Regions from separate parts of the Geodermatophilus sp. SYSU D00742 genome, predicted to be linked through region 3. Evidence: riboswitches for the same ligand, from Rfam matches in the RefSeq annotation. Region 3 holds a riboswitch; each other region holds the start of a gene.
The links. A riboswitch is a leader RNA that binds a small molecule or an ion and turns the genes downstream of it on or off. The one in region 3 is predicted to bind cyclic di-AMP.
Positions count from the first base shown of each region.

Region 1: it holds a riboswitch for cyclic di-AMP, as region 3 does, so the genes downstream of both, ACI78V_RS14430 (LysM peptidoglycan-binding domain-containing protein) here and ACI78V_RS12275 (aggregation-promoting factor C-terminal-like domain-containing protein) in region 3, are expected to answer to the same signal.
Region 2: it holds a riboswitch for cyclic di-AMP, as region 3 does, so the genes downstream of both, ACI78V_RS20610 (C40 family peptidase) here and ACI78V_RS12275 (aggregation-promoting factor C-terminal-like domain-containing protein) in region 3, are expected to answer to the same signal.
Region 4: it holds a riboswitch for cyclic di-AMP, as region 3 does, so the genes downstream of both, ACI78V_RS11690 (aggregation-promoting factor C-terminal-like domain-containing protein) here and ACI78V_RS12275 (aggregation-promoting factor C-terminal-like domain-containing protein) in region 3, are expected to answer to the same signal.

Region 1 is NZ_JBJGYJ010000019.1:61,125-68,672, forward strand. It holds gene ACI78V_RS14405 (zinc-dependent alcohol dehydrogenase) at 1-451, opposite strand, end outside; gene ACI78V_RS14410 (bifunctional 3'-5' exonuclease/DNA polymerase) at 556-2,217, opposite strand; gene ACI78V_RS14415 (hypothetical protein) at 2,329-2,679, opposite strand; gene ACI78V_RS14420 (MFS transporter) at 2,690-3,865, opposite strand; gene ACI78V_RS14425 (VOC family protein) at 4,150-4,524, shown strand; cyclic di-AMP (ydaO/yuaA leader) riboswitch at 4,771-4,915, shown strand; gene ACI78V_RS14430 (LysM peptidoglycan-binding domain-containing protein) at 4,922-5,761, shown strand; gene ACI78V_RS14435 (hypothetical protein) at 5,909-6,211, shown strand; gene ACI78V_RS14440 (DUF2306 domain-containing protein) at 6,266-7,216, shown strand; gene ACI78V_RS14445 (amidase) at 7,285-7,548, shown strand, end outside.
Region 2 is NZ_JBJGYJ010000041.1:12,508-20,055, forward strand. It holds gene ACI78V_RS20590 (STAS domain-containing protein) at 63-371, opposite strand; gene ACI78V_RS20595 (MFS transporter) at 504-1,730, shown strand; gene ACI78V_RS20600 (Lrp/AsnC family transcriptional regulator) at 1,703-2,221, opposite strand; gene hppD (4-hydroxyphenylpyruvate dioxygenase) at 2,387-3,613, shown strand; cyclic di-AMP (ydaO/yuaA leader) riboswitch at 3,786-3,928, shown strand; gene ACI78V_RS20610 (C40 family peptidase) at 3,944-5,092, shown strand; gene ACI78V_RS20615 (thiamine pyrophosphate-binding protein) at 5,141-6,790, opposite strand; gene ACI78V_RS20620 (cyclase family protein) at 6,787-7,548, opposite strand, start outside.
Region 3 is NZ_JBJGYJ010000015.1:16,156-23,703, reverse strand. It holds gene ACI78V_RS12290 (AmiS/UreI family transporter) at 1-279, shown strand, start outside; gene ACI78V_RS12285 (FMN reductase) at 307-927, opposite strand; gene ACI78V_RS12280 (LLM class flavin-dependent oxidoreductase) at 924-2,072, opposite strand; cyclic di-AMP (ydaO/yuaA leader) riboswitch at 2,268-2,415, shown strand; gene ACI78V_RS12275 (aggregation-promoting factor C-terminal-like domain-containing protein) at 2,643-3,515, shown strand; gene ACI78V_RS12270 (class I SAM-dependent methyltransferase) at 3,640-4,278, shown strand; gene ACI78V_RS12265 (TetR/AcrR family transcriptional regulator) at 4,275-4,925, shown strand; gene ACI78V_RS12260 (flavin-containing monooxygenase) at 4,987-6,480, shown strand; gene ACI78V_RS12255 (SDR family NAD(P)-dependent oxidoreductase) at 6,477-7,325, shown strand; gene ACI78V_RS12250 (DUF72 domain-containing protein) at 7,343-7,548, shown strand, end outside.
Region 4 is NZ_JBJGYJ010000014.1:23,449-30,996, reverse strand. It holds gene trpA (tryptophan synthase subunit alpha) at 1-613, opposite strand, end outside; gene trpB (tryptophan synthase subunit beta) at 610-1,959, opposite strand; gene trpC (indole-3-glycerol phosphate synthase TrpC) at 2,078-2,887, opposite strand; gene ACI78V_RS11690 (aggregation-promoting factor C-terminal-like domain-containing protein) at 3,282-3,719, opposite strand; cyclic di-AMP (ydaO/yuaA leader) riboswitch at 3,967-4,121, opposite strand; gene ACI78V_RS11685 (alkene reductase) at 4,313-5,398, shown strand; gene ACI78V_RS11680 (SRPBCC family protein) at 5,551-6,237, opposite strand; gene cutA (aerobic carbon-monoxide dehydrogenase large subunit) at 6,234-7,548, opposite strand, start outside.

The DNA.
Region 1 (7,548 bases), on a different contig from region 3:
TCCAGTCGGGGATCCGGACCGGGCCGACGTCGGCGAAGGGGACGCGCACGTACTGCGCCTGGCCGCCGTCGTAGCCGCCGGTGGTGTGCGAGTAGCCGTAGATGCCGCCGACCGCGGTGGCGTTGGGGTTGACGTTGTGGCAGTTGGAGTACAGGCCCCGGGCGCAGAACCAGCAGGAGCCGCAGAAGATGTTGAACGGCACCATCACCCGGTCACCGACCTGGAGGTTCTGCACCGAGGAGCCGACCTGCTCGACGACGCCGATGAACTCGTGGCCGAACGTGTGCCCGACCCGGGTGTCCGGCATGAGCCCGTGGTAGAGGTGCAGGTCCGAGCCGCAGATCGCGGCGAGCGTCACCCGGACGATCGCGTCGTTGGGGTGCTCGATCGCCGGGACGTCCTTCTCCTCCACCCGGACCTTGTACGGCCCCCGGTACACCATCGCCCGCATGGTCTCTCCCCTCGAACGCCCACCTGGGAACGCGCACCCGCCGGGTGCGCCATGCCCAGCCCGGGGACCGACGAACCCGCGTCCCGCGTCCGATGTCGCCGGGCTCAGCCGGCGTCGGCCCACGACCGGACGACGGCCACGTCCAGCGGGAAGTCGACCGGGAAGTCGCCGAACAGCAGCCGACCGGCCGTCGCCGCGGCGTCGCGCACCGCCTCGGCGACCTCCTGCGCCAGGTGCTCGGGGGTGTGGACGACGACCTCGTCGTGCAGGAAGAAGGCCAGGTGCGGCCGCTCGGCCGGCGGGCCGCTGCCGCGCAGCCGCCACAGCCGGTTGCGGAGGTCGGCCAGCCAGCACAGGGCCCACTCGGCCCCGGTGCCCTGGACGACGAAGTTGCGGGTGAACCGGCCCCAGGCGCGGCGGGCCCGCTCCCGCTCCTCGCGCGGCCCGCCGCCGTCGGGTGCATCCCCCGGGTCGACCGGGCGCCGCGCCCAGGCGCCGGTGGGCCGAGGCGAGCCGCGGCCCAGCAGGGTGTGCACGACCTCGCCCCGCTCCCCGGCGCGGGCGGCCTCCTCCACCAGCCCGACGGCGTGGGGGTAGCGGCGCGCCAGCCGGGGCATCATGCGCCCGCTCTCGCCCCGGGTGCCGCCGTACATCGCGCCGAGCATCCCGAGCTTGGCCTCGGCGCGGCTCGCCACGGCGCCGCCGGCCACCATGCCCTGGTAGAGGTCGGCCGAGCGAGCCGCCTCGGCCATCGCGGCGTCCCCGCTCATGCCCGCGAGGACCCGCGGCTCGAGCTGGGCGACGTCGGCGACGACGAAGCGCCAGCCCTCGTCGGCGACCGCGGCCGGGCGCACCTGCGTGGGGACCGACAGCGCCCCGCCGCCGTGGGACGCCCACCGCCCGGTCACCACGCCGCCGGGCAGGAACCAGGACCGGAACCGGCCGTCGCGCACCCAGGTCTCCAGCCAGCTCCAGCCGTTGGCCTGCAGCAGCCGCGAGAGCTTCCTGTACTCCAGCAGCGGCGGGACGACGGGGTGGTCGAGCGACTCCAGCGTCCACGACCGGGTGTCGTCGACCGGCAGGCCCGCCGTCTGCAGGGCCCGGAGCAGCGCGCCCGGCGAGTCGGGGTTGAGGTCCGGGGCGCGCAGCGCCGTCCGGACCTCCGCCGCCAGCCGTTCGAGCACCGGCGGGCGCAGGCCCGGCGCCGGCCGCGGGCCCAGCAGCCCGGTGAGGATGCGCTCGTGGACGTCGGCCCGCCAGGGCAGCCCCGCGGCGGTCATCTCCGCGGCCGCCAGTGCCCCGGAGGACTCGGCGGCGAGCAGGAGGTCCAGCCGGCTCCGCTGCGCCGACGCGGCCAGGGCGGCCTGCTGGCGCTCGTGCTCGGCGAGCGGGTCGAGGCCGTCGGCGGGGTCCTCGAGCGGGAAGAGGGCGGCGTCGCCGGCGGTGACCGGCTGCAGCTCGTCCCAGGCCTGCGCGTCCCCGCCGGCGAGCAGCGACCGGTCGACGAAGGGCGACCGGCGCAGGACGGCGTGGGTGAGCCGGAGGTCCGTACAGCGCTCCACCCGGACGCCGGCGTCGAGCAGCGCCGGGTACCAGCGGGTGGTGTCGTCCCAGACCCAGCGGACCGGCGTCCGTTCCCGCTCCCGGACGAAGGCGGGCAGGTCCGCTGCCGGGAGCCGGGCGGCGCGCGCCGTCGTCCCGTCGTCGGTGAGCTCCCGCGCCTCGACGGTGGCCTCGCCGCGCCGCAGGAGGACGACGCGGTTCACCATCCCAGTGTCGCCGGGGGGTGCGACGGCCCGGCCCCGGCGCGGTGCGGCAGCGTCGCCGGCACGGGGACCGGTCGGGGTGTGGCCCGCCGGACCGCGGGGGCGGCGACGTCAGCCGGGCCGGCCGCCCAGCAGCCGGCGCACGCACCGCAGCGGCCACCCGGCCACCCGCACCGGCACCCCCGCCACCGCGCGCACCGCGCGCCCGCCGAGACGGAGGAGGTCGGCGTACTCCGCGGGCCGCGGCCCGCCCGCGGGTGCCGGAGCCGAGGGCCGGGACGCCGACGGCGGCGCCTCCGGCACGAGCAGGTCGACCGCCGTGCGGCGGCGCGGCCCCCGCAACGACTCGAACGACGGGATCGCCGGCGCGGCCGGTGACTCCTCCTCGGCGGCTGCCCGCCCGGGCAGGTCCAGGTGGTGGATGGTGCCTCCGGGCTCGTCCCCCGGGGACCTGGTCGCCATGGCCCCGACCCTAGCCGCGCCCGCCGGACGGCGTCGGGGGGTCGCCGTCCGCCGACGCCTGCCTGCCGGCCGGCCGACGGGCCAGGACCAGCACCGCCAGGGCGGCGGGGACCACGGGCAGGACCAGCACCAGCAGCGCCGCGGGCCGCTGGCTGCCCGCCGCGGCGACGGCGCCGGCCAGGAGCGGGGCGAGCAGCCCGGCGCAGCCCCACGCGGTGAACACCCGGCCGTAGACCGCCGGGAACGCGTCGGCGCCCACCCGGTCCGCCGTGGCCGCGGGGACCAGCGCCGACACGGCTCCGTACGCGAGGCCGACGGCGGCGAACGCGGGCAGCACGACGGCGGGCGCGGCCGAGGCGGCCAGCGCGGCCACGGCGGCGACGGTGACGGCCAGGGCGGTCGCCAGCGCGGGCAGGCGCCCGACGACGTCGGACCACCAGCCGGCGGCCAGCCGCCCGGCGAGGTTGCCCGCGGCGAGGAGGGAGACCGCCGCTCCGGCGGCAGCGGGACCGAGGCCGCGCGCGGCGGCCAGCGGCGCGGCGGTGGCGAACAGGACCAGTCCGGGCGCCGCGCCGCCGGCGAAGAGCACCCAGAGCGCCACCAGGGCCCCACGCGCGGCCGGCCTCCCCCTGCGGCCCCCACCCGACCGGGCCGGCCGGTCCGCCGGCGCGAGCACCGCGGCGACCGCGAGCAGCGCGGTCGTGGCCACGGCGAGGACGGCCAGGCCGGTCCGCCACCCGGCGGCCGGCAACGCGGACGGGGCCAGCAGACCGAGCAGCACCGGCCCGGCCGCGTACGCCCCGACGACCAGCCCGCTGGCGGTGCCGCGCCGCCGCTCGGTCACCCGTGCGGCCAGCGAGACCGAGACGCCGTAGGCCAGGCCGTTGGCCGCGCCGAACAGCAGGCCGACGCCGAGCCACGGCAGCTCCGGTCGCTCGGCGACGGCGGTGAGTCCGAGCCCCGCACCGGCGAGCACGGCGGCGCCGGCGAGGAGCCTCCGCGGTCCGAGCCGCCGCAGGCCACGGCCCACGCCGAGCAGGGTGCCGGTGAAGACCACGAGCGCGGCCGCGAACACCGCCGCGCCGCTGCCCGGCGACCCGCCGGTGTCGGCCACCACCGAGGGCGCCACGAGGCTCCAGGCGAACAGCGTCCCGACCGCGAGGTCGGCCAGGACGCCGGCCGCCACGAGCCGGACCGTCGGCGGGAACCCCGGCGCCGCCGTCCGGGCAGCGCGGCGGTGCGGGCGGCCCGACGTCCGACCGGCCCACCCGGACCCGGTGCCTGTCCTCCGGTCCGGAGGTGACGGCCACCCGTCCACGGTCCTCCCCCTACGACCTCGGCCACCGGGGCGGGCGCGAGCCGCCGCCGGCCGCTGGGGCGACTGCCCGCCACCTGGTCCGCGGCACCGGAACACCTCCCGGCCGGGACGGCCGCGTGCTTGGCTCCCCGCACGGCCTGCGAGGAGTCCCGATGCCCGTCCAGCTGGACCACACCATCGTCGCGGCCCACGACCGGGACGAGTCGGCGCGCTTCCTGGCCGACGTCCTGGGCCTGCCGCCGCCCACGCCGTACGGCCCGTTCGCCGTCGTCACCCTGGCCAACGGCGTCTCGCTGGACTTCATGACCGAGGACGAGGTCACGCCGCGGCACTACGCGTTCCTGGTCGGCGAGGAGGAGTTCGACGAGATCCTCGGCCGGGTCCGCGCCCGCGGCCTGGACCACTGGGCCGACCCGTTCCGGAGCCGGCCCGGTGAGGTCAACACCCACGACGGGGGCCGGGGCGTCTACTGGCCCGACCCGAACGGGCACCTGCTGGAGATCATCACCCGGCCCTACGGCGGCTGAGCGCGCCGGCCCACGACGCCGCGACCGGTCCTCCGGGCCCCGCCCGGCCCCCGCGAGTCCCCGCCGGGCACCCGTGAGGCGGCTCACCGACCGGCGCCGGCCCCCGCTGCGCGACCAGCCGGTTCCCGGCCGGGGACCCCGGGGTGTGAGCGCCGTTACGACGACACTCGACATGACAGCCCGTAGCTTTTTGGCTGCGTTCAGCTAATCGAACGTGGCACCGGTCCGCCCAACCCTGCCCACCGGCTGCCATCCACGACCTCAGGGCAGGGGTGGGGGACCCACCGTTCCCGGCGCGTACCACGCGCCTCGGGGTGAAGCCGCGGACCGCGGCCGGGCACCGATCGCCCGAACCCGACAGCTCACCTCGCCGGCGGTGATCGGAGATCACACATCCATGGCAAAGCACCGCGCGCCCCGTTACGTCCGCACCAAGAAGGCCCTCGCGGGCGTCCCCGTCGCAGCCGGCGCCACCGTCGTCGGCCTCGGCGTCCTGAGCTCCCCGGCCAACGCCGCCGCCACCCACGACCGGACGGTCGTACAGACGCCCGCCCCGGCCCCCGCCCCCGCGGACACCGCCGCCGGCAGCGGCCGCCACGCCGCTCCGCAGGGCGAGCACACCGTCCGGCCCGGCGACACCATCGCCGGGATCGCCGCCGCGCACGGCGAGTCCTGGCGCGCGCTGTACCAGCGCAACGCCGCGGTCATCGGTGACGACCCGGGCCTGATCCTCCCGGGGCAGGTGCTGGCGACCGCCGCGGCGGCGCCGGCCGTCGTCCCGGCCGCCGTCTCCCTCGTCGCTCCGGCACCGCCCGTCGAGCCGGAGCCGGTCGTGGCACCGGCCCCGGTGGTCACCCCGCTGCCCGGGATCGCCGCGGCCGAGATCACCAACAGCGCCGGGGCGGTCCGGCCCCGGGCGCAGGCCGCCGCCGACGCGGTCGTCGCCGCCGTGCCCGGCGCCGCGGGCATCCCCATCGGCGGGACCCGCGCCAGCGCGGTCGACCCGCACGGCCACCCGTCCGGCCTGGCGCTGGACTACATGGTCGGCACCGACGCCGCCCTGGGCGACGCGATCGTCGCCTACCACCTGGCGCACTGGGACGCGCTCGGCGTGGAGTACGTCATCTGGCAGCAGCGGATCCTCACCTCGCCGACCGGCTCCTGGAAGCCGATGGCCGACCGCGGGGGCGCGACGGCCAACCACATGGACCACCCGCACGTGAACTACCGGGCGTGACGCGGGAGGACACCCCGCACGCCCGCGGGCCCGTGTCCTGACCAGCGGCTGCCCGGCGGGGTCCCAGCGGCCCTCCACCCGTTCCCGGGTGGGGGGCCGCTGTCGTCCCGGCTGCCACGTCGCCGTCGTCGTCGGCACACTGGTGCGGTGACTCCCCCGCCGTCCGAGGGCCCGGCCGCGCGCGGCGTCGTCCGCCTGTTCAACACCGCGGGCGGGCGGGTGCTCTGCCTGGCCGGCGAGGTCGACGAGGCGGCCGTCGACTCCTTCGTGCGGCGCTACGGCCGCGAGCCGGCGCGGGTCGAGGGGATCGACGCCGGCTCGGTGACCGGCCTGTCCGCGCCCGCGCTCCAGCTGCTGCTCGACCACCTCGACGCCGCGGAGCAGGCCGGGCGGCCGGTGACGGTGCGCCGCTCGCCCCAGGTGGAGCGGGCACTGGCCGCCGCGCGCTGACCCTCCCGGTCGTCCCGCCGGGCCGGGGAACGCCGGCGCCGCCCCCGGATCCGCGTGCCCGGCTCCCGGCACCCCTCCACGGCGATCGCCGACTCCGCTGGACTGCTCTCCCTGCAGGCGGTGCACCCGAGGAGCTGGGCCCTCGCCGGCATCCACGTCGACCCGGACGCCGGCGCGCCGGCACCGTTCCCGGTGCGCTCCGGGCAGTGGGGGGTCCACCGACGGAGGGCCCTGGTCGGCGGCGGGCGACCCGGCCACCCTGGGCGCGACGGGGACCGGCACGGGGAGTGGGGAGTCCTCGGCATGACCCTGACCGCGCCCGCCACGACCACCCGGCCCGCCACCTGGCGCACGCGCGGCGCCCACTGGTGGATCGCGCTGAGCGCGCTGGCGATCGCCGTGTTCACGCCTCTGCCCTACCTGCTGACCCCGCTGGCCGACCTCGGCGCCGACGGCCGCGGGGTGGCCGGGAACTACGTCGACGAGTCCTCGCTGGTCCAGGGGGCCCTGTACCTGCACGTCGTCTCCGGCGGGCTGGCCCTGCTGCTGTCGCCGCTGCAGTTCGCGACCCGGCTGCGGACCCGCGCCCCGCACGTCCACCGGGCGATCGGCCGGGTGACGGTCGCGTCGATCGCGGTCGCGGGCGTCGCCGGGCTGCTCCTGGCGCCGCACAACCTCGCCGGCCCGGTGGGGACCGCGGGTTTCGGCCTCCTGGCCGTCCTCTGGCTGGCCTGCGCCGCCACGGCGTTCCGCGCCGTCCGCCGCCGGGACGTGGCCGCCCACCGGCGCTGGATGGTCCGCACCTTCGCCCTCACCTACGCCGCGGTCACCCTGCGGCTGTGGCTGCTCGTGCTGATCGGCGGCCAGACCGCCCTGGCCGGGGTGGACGCCGGGGTCGCGTTCGACCGCGCGTACCTGCTGGTGCCGTTCCTGTCCTGGGTGCCCAACCTGCTGGTGGCGGAGTGGTACCTCGCCGGCCGGCACCACCGCGCCCTCCCCGCCTGAGCCGCGCCGTCACCCCACCGCGCAGAACGGTGTTGTCATCCGCGAATGCGTCATTCACGATTGGCGTCGTGACGGACCTGGACGACTACGCGCAGTGGGACGGCGTCGAGATGGCGCGGCTGGTCCGCGAGGGCGAGGTGACCGCCGGGGAGCTGGCGGAGGCCGCACGCTCCCGCCTCGACCGCCTGCCGGCCCTGAACGCCGTCGCCGACCTGGCCGAGCCCTCCCCCGCCGCTCCCGCGGCCACGGGGCCGCTGGCCGGTGTGCCGTTCGCGGTCAAGGAACTGCTGCCCTGGCCGGGACTGCCGTGGACGATGGGCTCACGCCTGATG
Region 2 (7,548 bases), on a different contig from region 3:
ACCGACCGAGCCACCCACGCGGACCCGGGTGCGGGAGGTGGACCCGCCGCGGCCGACCGGCGTCAGGCCCCCGCGGTCTCCTGCAGGACGAACATCGGCCGCAGCCCGGTCAGGTCGAGGACCTGCCGGAACCGTGGGGTGGCGTGCAGGAGGACGGCCGGCCTCCCCTGCCGCGCGGCGCGCTGTGCCCACCGGGCCAGCATCGCCAGGCCGGAGGAGTCGATGTAGGCCATCGCGGCCACGTGCACCGCGACCAGCGCCCCCTCGTCCAGCCCGCCGTCCTGCATGCGGTTCACCAGCGGCGCGTCGACGTCGCCGCGCAGGTGCAGCACCGGACCGGCTGCCTCGTGCACGACCTCGTAGGAACCCATCGGCGGTTCGTCTCCGCCACCGTGGAGGTCAACCACGCACCCACTGTGACCTGGCTCGCAGGTGGGGACAACCACTCCCGGCGCCGTTCCCCCCGTCGGGGGGGGTGGGGGCGCGTGCGAGCATCGCTCCCCGTGCGTGTCCGGGGTACGGGGGAACTGCCCCGCGAGGTCGGTGTGCTGGCGGTCGTGGCCTTCGTGGTCGCGCTCGGCTTCGGGATCGTGGCCCCGGCCATCCCGCTGTTCGCCCGCTCGTTCGGCGTCGGCACCACGGCGGTGGGCCTGGCGGTCAGCGCCTTCGCCTTCTTCCGGTTCGTCTCGGCCTTCGCCGGCGGCTCGCTGGTCGAGCGGCTCGGCGAGCGCGTCGTCCTCACCCTCGGGCTGGTCACCGTCGCGGTCACCACGGGGGCGGCCGGCCTGGCGGGGTCCTTCCCGCTCTTCCTGGGACTGCGCGCGGCCGGCGGCGTCGGCAGCGCCATGTTCACGGTGGCGGCGCTCTCCCTGCTGCTGCGGGTGTCCCCGCCCTCGCACCGCGGCCGGGCGGCGGCGACCTACCAGGGCGGGTTCATCCTCGGCGGCATCGCCGGCCCGGCTGCCGGCGGCCTGCTCGCCGAGGTCTCCCCCAGCCTGCCGTTCGTCCTGTACGCCGGCTTCCTGCTCGTCGCCGGCGGGGTGGGCCTGCTGTTCCTCCGGTCGCCGCGCTCAGCGGAGGAGGAGTCCGCGCCGGCGCCCCCCGCCCCCGACCGGGGCCCGCTGCCGCTGCGCGCGGCGTTCCGGTCACGGGTCTACCTCGCCGCGCTGGTGGCCAACCTCGGCGTGGGCTGGATGCTGTTCGGCGTCCGCAACTCGCTGGTCCCCCTGTACGTCACCGAGGAACTGGGGCGCACCGCCACCTGGGCCGGCCTGGGCCTGCTGGCCGGCTCCCTGGCGCAGGCCCTCGGGCTGCTGCGCGCCGGGCGGCTCGCCGACGCCTGGGGACGGCGGCCCGCGCTGGTCCTGGGGACGGCGCTGGCCACCGCCTCCACCGCCGTGCTGGTGCTGCCACCGGCGACCTGGGCGTTCCTGGTCTCGATGGCGGTGTTCGGGCTGGCCGCCTCCCTGCTGTCCAGCGTGCCGGCCGCGCTCGTGGGGGACGTCAGCCCGGCCCGCGGCGGCCGCGTGGTGGCGGTGTTCCAGATGTCGGCCGACCTCGGCGGGATCGTCGGTCCGCTGGCCGCGGGCTGGCTCACCGACGTGGCCGGCTTCCAGGTGGCGTTCGGCGTCACCACCGCGGTGCTGGGTCTGGGCCTGGTCGCGGCCCTCGCGCTGCCCCGGTCCACCGGCGCCCCGGTCGCTCAGCCCCCGGCGGCCCCGGCACGGTAGCCCGGCGCCCGCCCTCCCGGCCGCGGCGTCGCGGCCGCGAGCAGCGGCAGCACCCGGCGGGACACGAGCTCCGACAGGGCGACCACGCTCGTGGACCGCACCACCGAGGGCGAGCGGCCCAGCCGCACCAGCGTCTCCTGCAGCGCGCCGTGGGACTCCGCGGCCAGCCGGACCAGCACGTCCCCCGAACCGGTGGTCACGTGGGCCTCGAGAACGCCGGGGACGGCCCGCAGGTCGGCGGCGACCTCCTCCAGCGCGCCCTGGGCGATCTCCAGGGTGACGAACGCCTGGACGCCGAAGCCGGCCGCGGCCAGGTCGACGTCGGGGCCGTAGCCGGTGACCACGCCGGTCTCCTCCAGGCGTCGCAACCGGGCCTGGACCGTGGCCCGGGCGACCCCGAGCCGACGGGAGAGCTCGAGCACGCCGGCCCGCGGCTGTTCGGTCAGGGCGGTGAGCACCGCCAGGTCGAGCGCGTCGAGCTGCTGGGCCACCGCTCCTCCTCCGGCCGGACTGGTCGATCTGACCAGCTCGGGACCGCTGTGCGCACCTCGGCTGCCCCGATCGGCCAGCTCGGTCGAGCCATCTTGCCCACCACGGGCGCGCGGAGGTGGGCTGGACGCACCATCGGAGGAGAACGGACCACACGGGAGGGCGTCATGACCGACACGCAGCCCCGGGGGACCCTGGAGCAGGTCCTCACCGACGACGAGCGCCTGGCCGAGCTGAGCGCCGACCAGCTCCGGCAGCTCGTCGGCCTGGTCGAGCACGACCCGACCACCGACCCGTTCCCGGTCAGCGGCTGGGACGCCCTGGTCTGGGTCGCCGGCAACGCCACCCAGACCGCCCACTTCCTCCAGTCCGCGTTCGGGATGGAGCTGGTCGCCTACTCCGGGCCGGAGACGGGCAACCGGGACTCCCGCGGCTACGTGCTCCGCTCCGGCGCCGCCCGGTTCGTGGTCACGGGCGCCTACTCACCGGCCAGCCCGCTGGCCGACCACCACCGCCGGCACGGGGACGGCATCGTCGACATCGCCCTCGCCGTCCCCGACGTCGACCGGTGCGTCGCGCACGCCGCCGCGCAGGGAGCGACCGTCCTCGAGCCGCCGCACGACGTGGGCGACGAGCACGGCACCGTCCGGCTGGCCGCCGTCGCCACCTACGGCGACACCCGGCACACCCTCGTCGACCGCTCCCGCTACTCCGGCCCCTACCTGCCCGGCTACGTCGCGCGGACGTCGACCTACCAGCGGCGACCCGGTGCACCCCGGCGGCTGTTCCAGGCCGTCGACCACGTCGTCGGCAACGTCGAGCTGGGCGCGATGGACCACTGGGTGGACTTCTACCGCCGGGTCATGGGCTTCACGAACATGGCCGAGTTCATCGGCGAGGACATCGCCACCGACTACTCGGCGCTGATGAGCAAGGTCGTCGCCAACGGCAACCACCGGGTGAAGTTCCCGCTCAACGAGCCGGCGGCCGGGCGGAAGCGTTCCCAGATCGACGAGTACCTCGAGTTCTACGGCGGACCGGGCGTCCAGCACGTCGCCCTGGCCACCGGCGACATCCTCGCCAGCGTCGACGCGATGGTCGCCGAGGGCGTGGAGTTCCTCCCGACGCCGGACTCCTACTACGAGGACCCCGCCCTGCGCGCCCGCATCGGCACCGTCCGCGTGCCGGTGGAGGAGCTGCAGCGGCGCGGCATCCTGGTCGACCGCGACGAGGACGGCTACCTCCTGCAGATCTTCACCCGGCCCACCGGCGACCGTCCCACGGTGTTCTTCGAGCTCATCGAGCGGCACGGGTCCCTCGGCTTCGGCAAGGGGAACTTCAAGGCGTTGTTCGAGGCGATCGAGCGCGAGCAGGAACGCCGCGGCAACCTCTGAGGCAGCTCATGCCGGGCGGTGTCGTCACCCCGGGTGAGCACCGCCCGGGGTGTCCGCGCGTCCCCCTCGTCCGGTTTGTCGGTCTCGGGGCGCCGACCTAGCGTGACGGCGTCCGGACGGGCCGTTCCGTCACCCCCTGGTGACACCGGCCGGACGCCGCCGAACCCTGCGCCGGCCCGTTCCGCCGGCACCAGGGACCGGGGACCCACCGCAGTACTGGGGTGAAGCGTCCGCGGCCCGCCCGGGCCGCCGGACGCCGGGCGACTTCCCTCCCGAACCCGTCAGCTAACTCGGTAGGCGGCTGTGGAAGAGAGGACAGACCCGCCCACCATGGCGACGTCGCACGCCCCTGCCCGCGCGCTGCCCCGCATCCTGGTCGGCCTGGTCGCCGCCGGCGGGCTGACGCTCACCAGCCTCCCCGCCGCCTCCGCCTCCCCCGAGGACCCGGCCACCTCGCAGGAGGCCGCCGCACTCGTCGCGGCGAGGGCCCACGACCTGGAGGTCGTCACCGAGCAGTTCAACGAGGCGCGCGAGCGCCTGCGGGCCAGCCAGGACGCCGCGACCGCGGCCGGCGAGGAGCTGGCCGCCGCGGAGGCCGCGCTCGGTACCGCCCGCGAGCGGGTGCGCGCGGTGGCCCGCGGCGCCTTCACCGGGGACCGGCTCGGCACGCTGTCGGCCGTGCTCACCAGCGACTCCCCCGACGAGGTGCTCGACCGCGTCGGCACGCTGCAGACCATCGCCGACCACAACAACGGCGTCCTGGGCGGGGCCACGCAGGCCGCCGGTGACGCCGAGGCGGCCCGCACCGCCGCCGAGCAGGCGGCCGCCGACGCGCAGGCCCTGGTCGACCAGGTGGCGGCGCGGCAGGCCGACCTGGACCGGCAGGTCGCGCAGTTCCAGGCCGAGTACGACCGGCTGGTCGCCGAGGAGGAGCGCGCGGCGCGGGAGGCCGCCGAGCGCCGGGCGGCCGAGGAGGCGGCCGCTGCTGCCGCTGCGGCCGCGGCCGCCGCTGAGGCAGCGCCGGCACCGGCGCCCGCCGCGCCACCGGCCCCGGCGGCCGGGGCCGGCGCGCGGTCGGCCGCCGCTCCCGCGCCGGCCCCGGCGCCGACCGGCGCCGGCGGCAGCGCGGCCGCCCGGACCGCCGTCGACATGGCGCTGGCCCAGCGCGGCGACCCCTACGTCTGGGCCGCGGCGGGGCCGAACTCCTTCGACTGCTCGGGGCTGGTGCAGTACGCCTACGCCGCGGCGGGCATCAGCCTCCCGCACTCCAGCCGGATGCAGTCGGCGATGGGCACCCCGGTCTCCCGGTCGGCGCTGCAGCCCGGTGACCTGGTGTTCTTCTACAGCCCGGTCAGCCACGTCGGCATCTACGTCGGCAACGGGCAGATGGTGCACGCCTCCACCTACGGCCAGCCGGTGAAGGTCGCGTCGATCGACTCGATGGGCGGCTACAACAGCGCCCGCCGCATCGCCGGCTGACCCGCCCGTGGGGCGGAGACGGCCGTCCCCGCCCCACGGGGCTGTGCGTCAGTGGCCGCGGAAGGCCTCCTCGAGCCACCACGACGGCTCGTCCGCGGCCACCTTCGCGTCGATGAACAGCGGCGCCGTCCGCGGGCCGGCCACCCACTCGGCGACCGCGGCGAGGTCCTCCGCACCCCGCACGGTGACCCCCACGAAGCCGTGGCCGCGGGCGATCGCGGCCAGGTCGGTGTCGGGGAACCGCACGGTGTCCAGCGGCGCCCCCTCCGGCCCGAAGTGGTGCACCTCGGCGCCGTAGGCGGCGTCGTCGTAGACCACGACGACCATCGGCAGGCCCAGCCGGACCACCGTCTCCAGCTCCGACGCCCCCATGAGCGCGCCGCCGTCGCCCAGCGCGGCCACCGGCAGCCGGTCCGGCCGCGCCACGGCGGCCCCGATCGCCGAGGCCAGCCCCAGCCCCACGGACTGGAAGGCCTGGGTGAAGCAGAAGCCGTCCTCGTCGGGGACGTCGAGGAACATGCTCGGGTAGCCCATGAAGTTCCCCGAGTCGACGGCGACGACCCGCTCGGCCGGCAGCAGGTCGTCGAGCGCGATGGTCAGCGTGCGGGGGTCGATGCGGCCGGCGCCGCCGAGCGGGGTGAACGGCACGTCCCGCCACCGCACCCGCTCGGCGATCGACCGGCGCACGTCCGCGGTCCGGTAGCCGACGGCGGTCCCGTCCCCGAGCAGGGCGGCCGCCGCCTCCGCCGTCCGCCGGACGTCGCCGACCACGCCGAAGGTGAGGTCGCGGTGGACGCCCAGAGCCGTCGGGTCGTCGTCGACCTGGACGACGACGGCGTGGCGGCCGATGAGCCGGCCGTGCCGCATCGTCCACATGTTCAGCGCACACCCCCAGCCGACCACGAGGTCGGCGCCGGTGATCAGCTCCGCGGCCAGCGGTGAGGCGAAACCGCCGGAGACGTCCAGCGACCAGGGGTCCCCGGCGAACAGGCCCTTGGCCACCGCCGAGGTGGCCAGCAGGGCGCCGCAGCGCTCGGCCAGCGCCGCCAGCGCCGCGCGGGAGGCGGGACCGCGGGCGCCGCGGCCGGCCACGAACACCGGCCGCCGCGCGTGCCGCAGCGCGTGCGCCAGCCGCTCCACGTGCTCGGGCGTGACCACCGGCTCCGGTGGCGACGGCACCGGCGGCGGACCGGGTGGCACCGGGAGCTGCTGCACCTGCACGTCCAGCGGGAGGTTCAGCAGCACCGTGCGCCGGCCGTGGACGGCGGTGCCGACGGCGGCGGCCACCTGGTCCAGCGCGTCGCCGACGGAGGTCACCCGCATCGGCACCGCGCCGACGGCAGCGGCCAGCGCGGCCTGGTCGACGGCGAAGTTCGACGTCGGCGAGGACGCCTCCGCGGCCAGGACCAGCAGCGGCGTGCGGCTCTTGGCCGCCTCGGCGATGCCGGTCATCGCGTTGGTCAGCCCGCAGCCCTGGTGCACGCTCAGCGCCGACGGCCGGCCGGTCATCCGGGCGTGGGCGTCGGCCATCGTCGCCGCGCCGCCCTCGTGGCGGGCGGCGACGAACCGCGCGCCCGCGGCCACCATGGCGTTGGTGAGGGCGAAGTTGCCCGAGCCGACGACGCCGAAGACCGCGTCGACACCGCAGCCGACCAGGGCGGCCCCGACGGCCTCGGCGACGGTGGTGCTGCGGCTCATCCGCGCCCGTCCTGTCCGCGGTCGACGAGGGCCAGCACCCGCGCCGGCGAGCCGGAGCCGGAGACGATCGGCAGGGGGGCCGGCACCAGCACCGCCCCGGTGGGCGGCAGCTGCGCGAGGTTCTGCAGCTGGGTCAGGCCGTACTTCCCGCTGCCCATGAGCGCCGCATGGCACGGGAACGGCGGGTCGAAGGAGTGCGCCGCCCCGGCGTCGGTGCCGACGGTCTCCACGCCCAGGCCGACGACCGGCGCCTCCTCGGCCAGCCAGCGGGCGCAGTCCGGCGAGATGCCCGGGGTGTGCGGGCCGGCGTCGTCGGCGTTGAGGAACTCCTCCTGCGAGCCGCTGCGGACGTCCCAGCCGGTGCGGTAGAGCAGCCACCCGCCGTCGGGCAACGGCCCGTGCTCGGCCTCCCAGGCGCGCACGTGCTCGACCTCGAGGAGGAAGTCGGGGTCGGCGGCGGCCTGCGCGGAGAAGTCCAGGACGGCGGCCGGGGCGATCAGCCGCTGCGGGGGCACCGAGGCGACGTCCTCGCCGTCCCGCCCGGTCACCCAGTGGTTCGGCGCGTCGAAGTGGGTGCCGGTGTGCTCGCCGGTGCGGAAGTTGTTCCAGTACCAGGCCGGACCGCGGTCGTCGTACCGGCTGAGCTCCTCGAGCTCGAAGCGCGCGGTCTGGGCGAACGGCTCGGGCAGCTGGATGACCGGCGTCTGCGCCGACAGCGGGGCGGTGAGGTCCACGACCTCGATGCGGCCACCGGTCAG
Region 3 (7,548 bases):
GTCGTCGCCGGTGTGCTGACCACGGCCGTCCCGGCGTTCCTGCTGCTGACCGGCGTCTGGGCCGATCGCGTCGGGCTGTGGGCGGTCCTGCTGGCCGTCGTCCTCCTCGCCAGCCTGGTGCTGCCCTACCGGCGGCTGCGCAGCCGGCCGGAGCCGGCCGTGCCGCCGGCCGCACCGGTCCCGACGGGGGCACCGGCCGCGCCGGAGGGCGTGCCGGTGGCGCGGCAGACCACCGAGCGCGGCGGCGCACGGCGCACGGACACCCACGGCACCACCTGACCGGTCGCGGGCACCGCGGCCGGGCGGTCAGGTGCCGCGGAGCAGCTCGTCGAACGGCGTGAAGTCGGTGAACGGGTCCGCCGGGCGGGCCGAGGCGGGCCGGCCGGCGACCAGGTCGGCCAGCTCGCCGGCGGCGCGCTCGACGCGGACGGCCAGCGCCCGGTCGACGCCTCCGTCGCCGGCCCAGTCCTCGGGGGCGGCGAACACCCCGGTGGGGACGGCGATGGCGCGCAGGTAGGCGAACAGCGGCCGCATCGCGTGCTCGATGACCAGCGAGTGCCGCGCGGTGCCGGCGGTGGCGCCGAGCAGCACGGGCTTGCCGGTCAGCGACTCCCTGTCCAGGACGTCGAAGAAGGTCTTGAACAGGCCGCTGTAGGAGCCGGAGAACACCGGGGTGACGGCGATCAGCCCGTCGGCGCCGACGACGGTGTCGATCGCCGTCTGCAGCGACTCGTTCGCGAACCCGGTCACCAGGTCGTCGGCGAGGTGGCGGGCGTGCGTGCGCAGCTCCACGACCTCGACCGTGGCGTCGTCGCCCCGCGTCCGCAGGGCGTCGACGGTGGCGGTGGTGAGCCGGTCGGCCAGCAGCCGGGTGGACGACGGCGTGCCCAGCCCGGCGCTGACGACGGCGAGGGTGCGGGTGGTCATCGGGCCGGCACCTCCTCGGCGGTGCGCCCGGTGACGTCGTCGCCGGCGGCGTGCACGGTCGGGTCCTGCGCCCCGCCGCGGGCGGCGACCCGGGCGGCGTGGGTCGGGGCGTCGGGCACGTGCGCCGGCTTCAGGGCGGCGAACTCCCGGCGCAGCACGGGCACGACCTCCTCGCCGAGGATGTCCAGCTGCTCGAGCACGGTCTTCAGCGGCAGGCCGGCGTGGTCGATGAGGAACAGCTGCCGCTGGTAGTCCCCGACGTAGTCGCGGAAGCCCAGCGTGCGCTCGATGACCTGCTGCGGGCTGCCGACGGTCAGCGGCGTCTCGCGGGAGAAGTCCTCCAGCGAGGGGCCGTGGCCGTAGACCGGCGCGTTGTCGAAGTACGGACGGAACTCGGCGATCGCGTCCTGGCTGTTGCGCCGCATGAACACCTGCCCGCCCAGGCCGACGATCGCCTGGTCGGCGGCCCCGTGGCCGTGGTGCTCGTAGCGCTGCCGGTAGAACTCGACCATCCGCTGGGTGTGCTGCGGCGGCCAGAAGATGTGGTTGTGGAAGAAGCCGTCGCCGTAGTAGGCGGCCTGCTCGGCGATCTGCGGCGAGCGGATGGAGCCGTGCCACACGAACGGCGGCACCCCGTCCAGCGGGCGCGGGGTGGAGGTGAAGCCCTGCAGCGGGGTGCGGTACTGCCCCGACCAGGTGACGACGTCGGTGTCCCACAGCTGGCGCAGCAGCGCGTAGTTCTCCACGGCCAGCGGGATGCCGTCGCGGATGTCCTTGCCGAACCACGGGTAGACCGGGCCGGTGTTGCCGCGGCCCATCATCAGGTCCACCCGGCCGCCGGCCAGGTGCTGCAGCATCGCGTAGTCCTCGGCGATCTTCACCGGGTCGTTGGTGGTGATCAGCGTGGTCGCCGTCGACAGCTGCAGCGTGCGCGTCCGGGCGGCGATGTAGGCCAGCGTGGTGGTGGGGGAGGACGAGAAGAACGGCGGGTTGTGGTGCTCGCCCAGGGCGAAGACGTCGAGCCCGACCTCCTCGGCCTTCTGCGCGATGGTGACGACCGCCTGGATCCGCTCCGCCTCGCTGGGCGTGCGGCCGGTCGTGGGGTCGGTCGTGATGTCGCTGACCGAGAAGATCCCGAACTGCATCTCGTGCTCCAAGTGGTTGAGAGCGCAACTACTGCTGCGTGCAACACTGCCGGCCCCGCCGTATTCCGGTGCTGCCGGCACCCCGCCGCGACGAGGGTCACGCAACCGGTGGGGCGGCTGGGATTGTCACAGGACGGTAACGGCGCCTACGGTGGAGGGGTCCGGTCGGTCGTCTGGTCCCCAGCCGGGGAGCCTGACCGGGCGCCGCCGAGTCGTGTCCGCGCACCGCGGGCGTGAGCCGGGGACCCACCGTAGTACCGGGGTGAATCCTGCTCCCGAGCAGGTAGGGCACCTTCCCGCCCGAACCCGTCAGCTAACTCGGTAGGCGGCCTTGGAAGGAACGGAGAGCATCCGCATGCCTCCCACGGGCCCACCCGGCTCGCAGGGACACCCGGCCACGCGCACCTCGCGCCCCTTCCTCGGCCTGCTGGTCCCACCTCGCCGTTGACCGGCCGCGCGCGTCCCTGACCGCCGCCGGCACCCCTCCCGAAGACCGCCGCGTCCCGGGCTGCCCTCCGCACCGGAGCGGCCGGCCCGCGTGCGCCCTCGCGCCCCGGAGCACCCTCCTCGATGACCGACCGCACCCAGCAGTTCCCCGCCGTCGACGCCGCCACCCCGGCCGCCGACGCCGCCCCCACCACCGATCCGTCCCGTCGCCGCCTGCGGCTGCCGGCCCAGGGGCGCCGCCCGGCGTTCTTCCTGGCCGCTGCCGCCGCCGGCGCCATCGTCGTCAACGTCCTGGCCACCGGCCAGCCCGACGCCGAGGCCGAGACCGCGACCCGGAGCGTGTCGGTGAGCGTGGCCGAGCAGCTCGGCATCGCCGCCGACGCCCCGGCCGGCGCCGCCCCCGCGGCCACCCCGGGCGCCGCCGACCTCGCCCCGCTGCAGGAGCTCGCCGCCTCGCGCAGCGAGCGGGAGGCCGCCCAGGTCAGCGCCGCCCAGGCGCAGGCCGCGGCCGACCAGGCCGAGCTGGACCGCCAGGCCGCCGAGCGGGCGGCGGCCGAGCGCGCCGCCGCGGAGGCCGCCGCCGCCGAGCAGGCCGCCCGGGAGGCCGCCGAGCGCGAGGCCGCCGAGCGCGCCGCCGCCGAGCGGGCGGCCGCGGCCCCCGCGCCTGCGTCCGCGCCGGCGCCGAGCAGCGGCGGGTCCGCCGCTCCCCGCGGCTCCTTCAAGGAGTACGCGATGTCCAAGGTCGGCAGCGCCCAGCAGTTCAGCTGCCTGGAGAACCTGTGGGGCAAGGAGAGCGGCTGGAACCCCAACGCGCAGAACCCCACCAGCACCGCCTACGGCATCCCGCAGTTCCTGAACTCCACCTGGGCCGGCACCGGGATCGCCAAGACCTCCGACGGCTACCGCCAGATCGACGCCGGGCTGATCTACATCGAGAACCGGTACGGCAGCCCCTGTGGCGCGTGGGCGCACTCGCAGGCCCACAACTGGTACTGATCCCCGCCCGGGGCCGATCCGGGTGCCCGGCTCGAGGGGTCGTCCTGACGGACGGCCCCTCGAGCCGTCTCCGGGTCCGGGTCGCCCCTGGGTACGGTGCCGGAGGCGATGGGGGAGGTGGGTGGTGAGGGTCGTCCCCTCCGGCTTCGTCCGCGCCCACACCCGGGTCCGGCGTCCGTCGTCGGTCCCGGAGGTCCGGCTGCACGTGGCCGATGACGTGGTCGCCCTCTGGGAGGCGATGGAGACCGAGGACGGCGGCGCCGGCGAGGCGCCGCCCTTCTGGGCCGCGGCCTGGCCGGGTGGGCAGGCGCTGGCGCGCTTCGTCCTGGACCGGCCCGAGGTCGTCGCGGGGCGCGCGGTGCTCGACCTCGGCTCCGGCAGCGGCCTGGTGGCCCTGGCCGCCCGGCTGGCCGGCGCCCGCTGGGTGCTGGCCAGCGACGTCGACCCGTTCAGCCGCACCGCGATCGGCGTCAACGCGGTCCTCAACGGCATCGACGCGGTGAGCGTGACCGGCGACGTCCTGGGCCGGGAGCTCTCCGGCATCGACGTCGTCCTGGCCGGGGACGTCTGCTACGACCGCGAGATGACCGAGCGGGTGCTGCCGTTCCTCGACCGCGCCGCCGCCGGTGGGGTCGAGGTGTACGTCGGTGACCCGGGCCGGCCGTACCTGCCGCACGAGCGGCTGGCTGCCGCCGCGGTCTACGAGATCACCGAGACCGAGGGTCCGGGGCTGCGGCGGACGACGGTCTGGCGGCTGCCGTGACCGGCCCGGCGCCGGCGCGTGACCGTGGCCGCCGGGCGCGCCGGCCCTCCGGGGACGACCGCGAGCGGGCCATCTTGGCGACCGCGGAGGCACTGCTCGCCGAGCGGCCGCTGGCCGAGATCTCCGTCGACGACCTCGCCCGCGGCGCCGGGATCTCCCGGCCGACGTTCTACTTCTACTTCGCCTCCAAGGACGCCGTCGTCCTGGCCCTGCTCGACCGGGTCGTGGCCGAGGCCCACGAGCTGCGCGCCGCGGCGCTGGCCGGGGCGTCGGACGACGTGCGGGCGAACTGGCGCGCGGCGCTCGTGGCGGTCCGTGACACCTTCCGCGCGCACCGGGCGCTGACCGCGGCCGCGACGCAGCTGCTGGCCGCCAGCGCCGAGGTCCGGGAGCTGTGGTCGCAGGTCATGGAGGGGTTCGTCGCCGAGACCGCCGCGGCGATCGAGGCGGAGCGCGCCCGCGGCGCGGCGCCGGGCGGGCCGGCGGCGCGGGATCTCGCCACGGCGCTGAACTGGATGAACGAGCGGGTCATCCAGGGCACGCTCGCCGGCCAGCAGCCCGCGGTCGGCGAGGACGAGCTCATCGACGTCCTGCTCGCCGTCTGGCTGCGCGCCATCTACGGGACCGACGAGCCGACGCGACGTTGAGGGGATCGACACGGTGTCGACTACCGTGGTGCGGGTCACCGGCCGAGCCAGGGGGAACGCCATGACCGATCCCGTCGAGCACGTCGACGTCCTCATCGTCGGCGCCGGGCTCTCCGGCATCGGCGCCGCCTGCCACCTGCAGCGCGAGTGTCCCGACCGCAGCTACGCCGTCCTCGAGGCGCGGGAGGCCGTCGGCGGCACCTGGGACCTGTTCCGCTACCCCGGCGTCCGTTCGGACTCGGACATGTTCACCCTCGGCTACTCGTTCCGGCCGTGGACGCAGGCGCGGGCCATCGCGGACGGGGAGTCGATCCGCCGCTACGTGCAGGAGACCGCGCGCGAGCACGGCGTGGACCGGCACATCCGGTTCTCCCACCGGGTGGTCACCGCCGAGTGGTCCACCGAGCAGGCCCGGTGGACGGTGACCGCGCAGCGCACCGACACCGGCGACACGGTGCGGCTGACCTGTTCCTGGCTGTCGGTCTGCTCCGGCTACTACCGCTACGACGAGGGCCACCGTCCGCGGTTCCCGGGCGAGGAGGACTTCGGCGGCCGGATCGTGCACCCGCAGCACTGGCCCGAGGACCTCGAGTACGCGGGCAAGCGGGTCGTCGTCATCGGCAGCGGCGCCACCGCGGTGACCCTCGTGCCGACGATGGCGCAGACCGCCGCGCACGTGACGATGCTGCAGCGCACGCCCAGCTACGTGCTCGCGCTCCCCGGCCGTGACCCGCTCGCCGACGCCCTGCGCCGCCGGCTGCCCGCGCGGGTGGTCTACCCGGTGGTCCGGTGGAAGAACGTGCTGGTGTCCATGGCCTCCTACCAGTTCAGCCGGCGTCGTCCGGCGGCGATGCGCCGGTTCATCCAGCGGCTGGCCCGCAAGCAGCTGCCGGCCGGGTTCGACGTGGCGACGCACTTCGGGCCGCCCTACGACCCGTGGGACCAGCGGCTGTGCCTGGTGCCCGACGGCGACCTGTTCACCGCGATCCGCCAGGGCCGGGCCGACGTCGTCACCGACCGGATCACGACCTTCACCGAGACGGGGATCGCGCTGGAGTCCGGCGCCGAGCTGCCCGCGGACGTCGTCGTCACCGCCACCGGCCTGACCCTGCTGCCGATCGGCGGCATGGACCTCACCGTCGACGGCGAGCCGGTCCAGTTGTCGGAGCGGGTCTCCTACAAGGGCATGATGATCTCCGGCGTGCCGAACTTCGCCATGACCATCGGCTACACCAACGCCTCCTGGACGCTGAAGGCCGACCTCGTCGCCCGCTACGTCTGCCGCCTGCTGCAGCACATGGCCGCGCACGGCCACGCCACCTGCACGCCGGTCGCGCCACCCGAGGGCGGCACCGAGCCGTTCATCGACCTCAGCTCGGGCTACGTCCGGCGCAGCCTGGCCGCGCTGCCGCGGCAGGGTGCCCGCGCGCCGTGGCGGCTGTACCAGAACTACGTCCGTGACGTGCTGCTCATGCGCCGCGGCCCCGTGGTGGACGAGGGCGTGCGGTTCGCCGCGCGGCAGCCGGCCCGCGCGGCCGAGGAGGTCGTCGCGTGAGGCTCGCCCCCTACGTGTTCGCCGGCGGGACGGCGGTCGTCACCGGTGCGGCCGGCGGCATCGGCGCCGCCCTCGCGCACGGGCTGGCCCGGCGCGGCAGCTCGCTGGTCCTGCTCGACCGGGATGCCGAGGGGCTCGCGACCGTCGCGGGGGCCATCGGCACCGCGCACCCCGAACGGGCCGTGGCGACCTACGTCGTGGACCTCTCCGACGCCGAGCAGACCCGGCGCGTGGCCGCCACCGTCGCCGCGGCGCACCCCGGGGTCACGCTGCTGGTGAACAACGCCGGCGTGGCCCTCGGCGGGCGGTTCGACCAGGTGACCCTCGAGGAGTTCGAGTGGGTCCAGGAGGTCAACCTGCGGGCCGTCGTCCGGCTCACGCACGCGCTGCTGCCCACCCTCAAGGCACACCCCGGCTCCCACCTCGTCACCGTCTCCAGCCTCTTCGGCCTGATCGCGCCGGCCGGGCAGGCGGCCTACGCCACCAGCAAGTTCGCCGTCCGCGGGTTCACCGAGGCGCTGCGCCACGAACTGGCCGACGACGGCGTGGGCGTCACCTGCGTGCACCCCGGCGGGATCCGCACGCGCATCGCGGCGGACGCCCGCGTCGGCTCGGGCGTGCCCGCCGAGGAGGGGGAGCAGGGCAAGCGCGACTTCGCCCGGCTGCTCACCATGGACCCCGCGAGGGCCGCGGAGACCGTCCTCACCGCGGTCGAGCGGCGGCGTCCGCGCCAGCTGGTCGGCTGGAGCGCCGTCGTCCCGGACCTGCTCGCCCGGGTCGCGCCGGGGTCCTACGGCCGGCTGCTGGCGGGCCTGACGTCGCTCGCGGCACGGGGCCGCCGGTGACGGGGTAGGGGTCGCCGGTGACCGTGCACGTCGGGACGTCGGGCTGGAGCTACGACCACTGGGACGGCGTCCTCTACCCGCCAGGCACCCCGCCGCGGGACCGGCTGGCCCACTACGTGCGGCGGTTCGGCACCGTCGAGCTCAACGCCAGCTTCTACCGCTGGCCCCGGACGGCGACCTTCGCCGGCTGGCGCCGCCGTCTCCCGCCGGGCTTCCAGCTCTC
Region 4 (7,548 bases), on a different contig from region 3:
GGTCGGGAGCGGCGGCGCGGGTGCGGGCGACCAGCTTCTCGGCGGCGTCGCCGACCGTGGCGCGCGTACCCGTGACACCCATGGTCGAGGCGGCGTAGACGAACCCCCGGCAGGCGGCCGTCGTGGACACCAGCCGGGCGTCGGTGGACGACGGCGCGACGAGGAACACGCGGTCGAGGTCGGCTCGCTCGGCGGCTGCCAGCCACTCCGCGGCCTCGTCGGGGATGAGGTCGGGCGTGATCGCCCCCGCTCCCCCGGCGGCGGCCAGGTCGGTGGCGAACCTCTCGACCCCGTAGCGCTCGACCGGGTTCCAGTAGCTCATGACGACCGGCACCGCGCCGGCGGCGGCGACCGCCGCGACCGCCCGCAGCGCGTCGCGCAGGCCGACGCCGGCGCGCACGGCCACGTCCACGGCCTGCTGGATGACCGGCCCGTCCATGCCGGGGTCGCTGTAGGGGACGCCGACCTCGACGACGTCGGCGCCGCCCTCGACGGCGGCGACCATGGCCTCGATGGAGGCGTCGACGTCCGGGTAGCCGACCGGCAGGTAGGCGACCAGGGCCGACCGCCCCTCCGCCCGTGCCGCCGCGATCCGGTCTGCCAGCAGGCTCACGCCGTCTCCCCCGCGTCCTGGCCGGCGACGGCCTCGTCGTTGCTGACCGCGCCCTCGGTGGGCTGCTGGTCGGTGTCCAGGCCGGGGCCCGGGTCGACCTCCTCGCGGTCACCCAGCCCGAACCAGCGCGACGCCGTCTCGACGTCCTTGTCGCCGCGACCGGACAGGTTCACCAGCAGCAGCGCGTCCGGTCCCAGCTCCTTGCCGAGCGTGATCGCGCCGGCCAGCGCGTGGGCGGACTCGATCGCCGGGATGATCCCCTCGGTGCGGCACAGCAGCGCGAAGGCCTCCATGGCCTCGGCGTCGGTGACCGGGCGGTACTCGGCCCGTCCGATGCTGTGCAGGTAGGAGTGCTCGGGACCGACGCCGGGGTAGTCCAGCCCGGCGCTGATCGAGTGCGACTCGATGGTCTGGCCGTTGTCGTCCTGCAGCAGGAACGAACGGGCGCCGTGCAGCACGCCCGGCGAGCCGCCGGTGATCGTGGCGGCGTGCCGGCCGGTCTCCACGCCGTCCCCGCCGGCCTCGAGGCCGATCAGGCGCACGCCCTCGTCGGGCACGAAGGCGGTGAAGATGCCGATGGCGTTGGAACCGCCGCCGACACAGGCCAGGACGGCGTCGGGCAGCCGGCCCTCCCGCTCGAGCACCTGCGCGCGCGCCTCGTCGCCGATCACCCGCTGGAAGTCACGGACCATCGCCGGGAACGGGTGCGGGCCGGCCACCGTGCCGAAGACGTAGTTGGTGGTCTCCACGTTCGTGACCCAGTCGCGGAACGCCTCGTTGATCGCGTCCTTCAGGGTGCGCGAACCGGTGGTGACCGGGATGACCTCGGCGCCGAGCAGCCGCATCCGGGCGACGTTGAGCGCCTGCCGGCGGGTGTCCTCCTCGCCCATGTACACCGTGCAGGACAGCCCCATGAGCGCGGCGGCCGTGGCGGTGGCCACGCCGTGCTGGCCGGCGCCGGTCTCGGCGATCACGCGCGTCTTGCCGATGCGCCTGGTCAGCAGGGCCTGACCCAGCACGTTGTTGATCTTGTGCGAGCCGGTGTGGTTGAGGTCCTCGCGCTTGAGCAGCACGCGCGCGCCGCCGGCGTGGGCGGCGAACCGCGGCACCTCGGTGATGGGGCTGGGCCGGCCGGTGTAGTCCCGTTGCAGCCGGGCGAACTCCTCGAGGAACGCCGGGTCGACCCGCATCGCCTCGTAGGCCTCGGTGAGCTCGTCGAGGGCGGCGATCAACGCCTCGGGGACGAAGCGGCCGCCGAAGACCCCGAAGTGGCCGGTGGCGTCGGGCCAGCCCGGGCGCGCCGGAAGGAGCTGCTCCTCGGGCTGCGGTGGGCTGGTCGTCGTCATGCCCCCAGCCTAAGGACCTCCAGGCCCGCCACCGTGGAAGGACCCCGTCCTCCTCGTCCGCACGCTCGGGACGAGCCCCGGACGAGGCCGGCGGCGGGCCCCTACCGGGCGACCAAGATCAGCGACTGGTGCGGGGCGTGGCGGGGTGCGAGCCGGCGGTGACCAGGTCGGCGACCGCCTGGCGGGCGTCCCCGGCGGTGACCAGACCCTCGCCGACGAGGACGGCGTCGGCCCCGGCGGCGGCGTAGCTGATCAGGTCGTGCGGCCCGCGGACGCCGGACTCGGCGACCTTCACCACCCCCGACGGCAGCCCGGGGGCGATGCGCTCGAACGTGGAGCGGTCGACCTGCAGGGTGGTGAGGTCGCGGGCGTTGACCCCGATGACCGCCGCGCCCGCGGTCAGGGCGCGGTCGGCCTCGGCCTCGGTGTGCACCTCGACCAGCGCCGTCATCCCCAGGGACTCGACCCGCTCGAGCAGGCCCACCAGTGCGTTCTGCTCGAGTGCGGCCACGATCAGCAGGACGACGTCGGCCCCGTGCGCGCGGGCCTCGTGCACCTGGTAGCTGCTGACGATGAAGTCCTTGCACAGGATCGGCACGTCGACCGCGGCCCGGACGGCGGCGAGGTCGGCCTGCGAACCGCCGAACCGGCGCCGCTCGGTGAGCACGCTGATCACCCGCGCCCCGCCGTCGGCGTACTGCGCGGCCAGGACGGCCGGGTCCGGGATCGCGGCGAGGGCACCCTTCGACGGGCTCTGCCGCTTCACCTCGGCGATGACCCCGACGCCGGGGGCCCGCAGGGCGGCGAGGGCGTCGCGCGCCGGCCGGGCGTCCTGCGCGGCGGCCTTCACCTCGGCGAGGGGGGTCAGGGCCTCACGGGCCGCGAGGTCCTCACGTACACCGGCGACGATCTCGTCGAGCACGGACACGTGTCCTCCCGCTGATCGTCGGACTGGCCTGGCGGTCCGGACCCGGCCTCCACCGGACCCGGGCTCCCACTCTAGAGGCGGCGCGGACCCCGCCTGCCCGGGGGGCCGCTGCACGCTGCGGCGGGGCGGTTGGCGCCATCCGGTCCGGGGTAGGGATCAGGGTTCGCGTCCACCCGGCTCCGTCGGGTCCACCCCCCGGTCCAGAGCGCGCCAGGCGTCGAGGGCGCGGTCCTCGTCGGTCCGCGGCGGGGGGGGGGGGGGGGGGGGGGGGGGGGGGGGGGGGGGGGGGGGGGGGGGGGGGGCGCCCGGCGCGGCGGGGGGGGGGGGGGGCGGGGGGGGGGGGTGGGGGGGGCCCCCCGGGGGGGGGGGGGGGGGCCCCCCGGGCGTGCCGGGATCAGTACCAGCCGCGGGCCTGGCTGTGGTTCCACGCCCCGCAGGGGGTGCCGTACCGCTTTCCGATGTAGATCAGCCCCGCCTTGATCTGCCGGTACGGGTCCGAGGTCTTGCGGATGCCGGTCATGGCCCACGTCGAGTCGAGGAACTGGGGGATGCCGTACGCGGTGCTCCTCGGGTTCTGGGCCCTGGGGTTCCAGCCGCTCTCCCGCTCCCAGAGCCGGTCGAGGCAGCCGAACTGGGTCCTGTTGCCACCGACCTGGCCCAGGGCGTGGTTCTTGTAGGCCTGCTTCTCACCGGCGCTGGTCGACGTCGTGGACGCCCCGTCCGCCCGGGCGACCGACTGTCCGGTGGGGGCGAGAGCGAGGGCGAGGGTCAGGACGCCGACGGTGGCGAGCCGGTGCAGGGAGCCGGATCGGTGGGTGTGCTGGTTGTGCATGGTGCGGTCCTCGAGCTGTGTGGAGCCCGGCGCCGTCGGCGCCCGGCGGGCGTGCGGGACCGGCCGCGGCGGTGGTCGTGCCGTCAACCGGGCATGCGGCACCGGCCGGACACAGGCGCCCGGCTGGAGCCGTCGGTCGACAGTGCGGGCCGCACGGCTGGTTCCTGGGATGTGGGCAGGCGGGAGCGCGACGGTCCCGGACCTGCGGGGGCGCGCGGGAGCTGAGGCCCCGGGCGGGGTGGTTCTCCGTTCCTCCCTGGCCGCCTACCGGGTCAGCTGACGGGTTCGGGCTGGGAGTGCCCTACCCGCTCCCGGGTGTGCCCGGGAGCGGGACTCACCCCGGTGGTGCGGGTGGGTCCCCGGCTCGCGCCCACGGTGGGAGCGACTCGGCGGCGTCCGGCGCGGGCTCCCCAGGCTCGGGAGGCGACGATCGGCCGGACACCGCCACCGTAAGAACGCAACGCACATCGCGCCACTCGATGGTCGCCGGTCCTCTGTGGCGCCATGCGCCTGGCGGCGGGATGTGCGTCACTGTGAGCGTCATGACCGTGGCGTTCCGGAATGGGCGCCGTGGGCGGCCCCTTGGAACCCACGTGGACCTGTTCTCTCCCGTGACCCTGGGCGACCTCGAGCTCGCCAACCGCGTCGTGATGGCCCCCCTGACCCGCATGCGCTCCGGCGCGTCCGGCGTCCCCGGTGACCTGGTCGTCGAGCACTACCGGCAGCGCGCCGGCGTCGGCCTGATCATCACCGAGGGCACCTATCCCGACCAGGCGGGCCAGGCGTTCGTCGGCCAGCCCGGCATCGTCACCGACGAGCAGGTCGAGGGCTGGCGCCGCGTCGCCGAGGCCGTGCACGCCCGCGGCGGCCGGATCGTCCTGCAGGTCATGCACGGCGGCCGGGTCACGCACCCCGACGTCAACGGCGGTCGCCGAGTCGTCGCCCCCAGCGCCATCGCCATCAACGGCGAGGGGCACACCGAGAAGGGCAAGCAGGCCTACCCGGTGCCCCACGCGCTGACCGTCGAGGAGGCCCGGGCGACGGTGCAGGACTTCGTCTCCGCCTCCCGCCGGGCGATCGAGGCCGGCCTGGACGGCGTGGAGATCCACGGCGCCAACGGCTACCTGCTGCACGAGTTCCTCTCGCCGACGTCCAACCAGCGCACCGACGAGTACGGCGGCTCCCCTGCGAACCGGGCGCGGTTCGTCGTCCAGGTGGTGGCCGCGGTGGCCGCGGCGATCGGCGCCGGCAGGGTCGGGCTGCGGATCTCGCCGGAGCACGGCATCCAGGACGCCCTCGAGACCGACCGGGACGACGTCCTCGCCACCTACGGCACCCTCCTCGACCAGCTGGCCCCGCTGGGCCTGGCCTACCTGTCGGTGCTGCACCGCGAGCCCGCCGGTGACCTGGTGCAGGAGCTGCGCCGGCGCTTCGGTGGCCCGCTGATCGCCAACAGCGGCTTCGGCTCGGTCACCACCCGGGAGGAGGCGGTGCAGCTCATCGAGGCCGCCCACGCCGATGCCGTCGCCGTCGGCCGCCCGGTCATCGCCAACCCCGACCTGGTCGAGCGCTGGGCCGGGGAGCACCCGGAGAACGAGCCGAGGGCCCACCTGTTCTACGCCAGCGGCGCCGAGGGCTACACCGACTACCCGACGCTGCAGGACCGTCAGGCCAGCTGAGCCCGCAGTCCGTGCACGGGTCGTGGTCTCGCGTCGCCCGAGACCGCGACCCCCGTCCAGGACGCGTGACGACCGGACGTCGAGGGCCCTCCCGATCGGATCGGGAGGGCCCTCGACGCGTGTACGGGAGAGGTCGGCCCCTCCCCGGGGACTCAGCCCCGGCGGCGGCCCAGGAGCCAGCCGACGAGGACGCCGAGCAGGGTGAGCCCGGCACCGCCGAGCGCGCCGGTCACCAGGGTCCGGACGTCGGACGGCGCAGCCGGCGCCGCGGCGGCCCGGCCGGCGAACACCTGCGGCTGGCCGGCGGCCGCAGGGGCAGCGGTCGGAGCGGCCACCTGCGTGTCGCTCACCGCGGCCGCCGACGGGCGGGCCTCGGCCGGAGCCGCCACCGGCGCCGCGGCACCGGTCAGCTCGTCGTCGATCGCCTTGAAGAACTGCCCGGCCATCCGCTTGGCGACGCCGCTGATCATCCGCTGCCCCACACCCGCGACCGGGCCGCCGATCACCGCGTCGGCGGAGTAGGTGAGCGTGGTGGTCCCGGCGTCGGACGGCTCGAGGTTGATCGTGACCTGCGCCCGCGCGTTCCCCGGCGCGCCCGCCCCCGACGCGTGCATGACGTAGGACTTCGGCCTGTTCTGGTCGGTCAGCCGCACCTCGCCGGCGTACGTGCCCTTGATCGCGCCGACACCGACCGAGACGTTCATCTCGTACTCGTCGTCCCCGACCTTCCGCAGCGACTCGCAACCCGGGATCGTGCGGGCCAGCACCGCGGGGTCGGTGATCACGCTCCAGACGCGGTCCGGGTCGGCGTGCAGCACCGCAGAGCCGTCGAGGTTCACGCACTCACTCCTGTCCTCGCCCGGCGCGCGGCCGCGGCGGTCCGTTCCGAATCGGGTGATCGCATCAGGTCGTAGAGCTCGGTGGGTGAGATGGGCATGGCGGCGATCCGGCGTCCGGTCGCGTCCTCGATGGCCGAGGCGATCGCCGCCGTCCCCGGGATGACGCCGGCCTCACCGGCGCCCTTGAGCCCGAGCGGGTTCAGCGGCGAGGGCGTCTGCTGGTGGTCGATCACCACGTCCGGGATCTCCGACGCGTACGGCATGAGGAAGTCCATGAACGAGGCGTTCTGCAGCTGGCCGGAGTCGTCGTAGACCATCCGCTCGTACAGCGCGCCGCCGATGCCCTGCGCGACGCCGCCGTGCACCTGGCCCTCGACGATCATCGGGTTGACGATGTTCCCGCAGTCGTGGACCACCGCGTACCTCACGACGTCGATCTCCCACGTGGTCGGGTCGATCTCCACCACCGCCGCGTGGGCCCCTGACGCGAACGTCGACCGGATCGGCGAGTAGTAGTCACGGTGCTCCAGGCCGGGTGCGTCGCCCTCGGCCACCGGCGGCTTCGTGTCGTCGTGCGTGGCGAACTGGGTGGCCTGCTTGGCGGCCTCGTCGAACGCGTAGCGGAGCGGGTTGGAGAGGACCGCGACCGTCCGCAGCGGGATCGAGGCCCCGGGGGTGCCGCGCACCTGGACGACGCCGTCCTCGATCTCCAGGTCGCCGGGGTCGGCCTCCAGGACGTCGGCGGCGATCCGCAGCGCCTTCTCCCGCACGCCGCGCGCGGCCAGGGCGATGGCGTTGCCGCTCATCACCGCCGCGCGCGAGGCGAACGTGCCGACGGCGTACCCGAAGCGCCGGGTGTCGCCGGTGGTCACCTCGACGTCCTCGATGGGCACGCCGAGCTCCGAGGCCACGATCTGCGCGAACGCCGTCTCGTGGCCCTGGCCCTGCGAGGTCAGCCCGGTCGAGACCAGCACCTTGCCGCTGCCGAGCACCTGCACGTGCCCGCCCTCGTACGGACCGGGCCCGGTGCCCTCCACGTACAGCGCCATGCCGACGCCGAGCAGCTTCCCGCGCGCCTCGGCGTCGGCCCGCAGCTCGTCCGCGGCGGACCAGCCGACCAGCGTGCGCAGCTTGTCCAGCAGGCCCGGGTAGTCGCCGGAGTCGTAGATGACCGGCCGGCCGTCCTGGAACGTCAGCCGGTGGTCGTAGGGGAACTGGTCGGGCCGGATGAGGTTCCGCTCCCGGACGACCGCGCGGTCGAGCCCGAGCGCGTCGGCGACGCGGTCCATCGTCCGCTCCATCGCGTAGCAG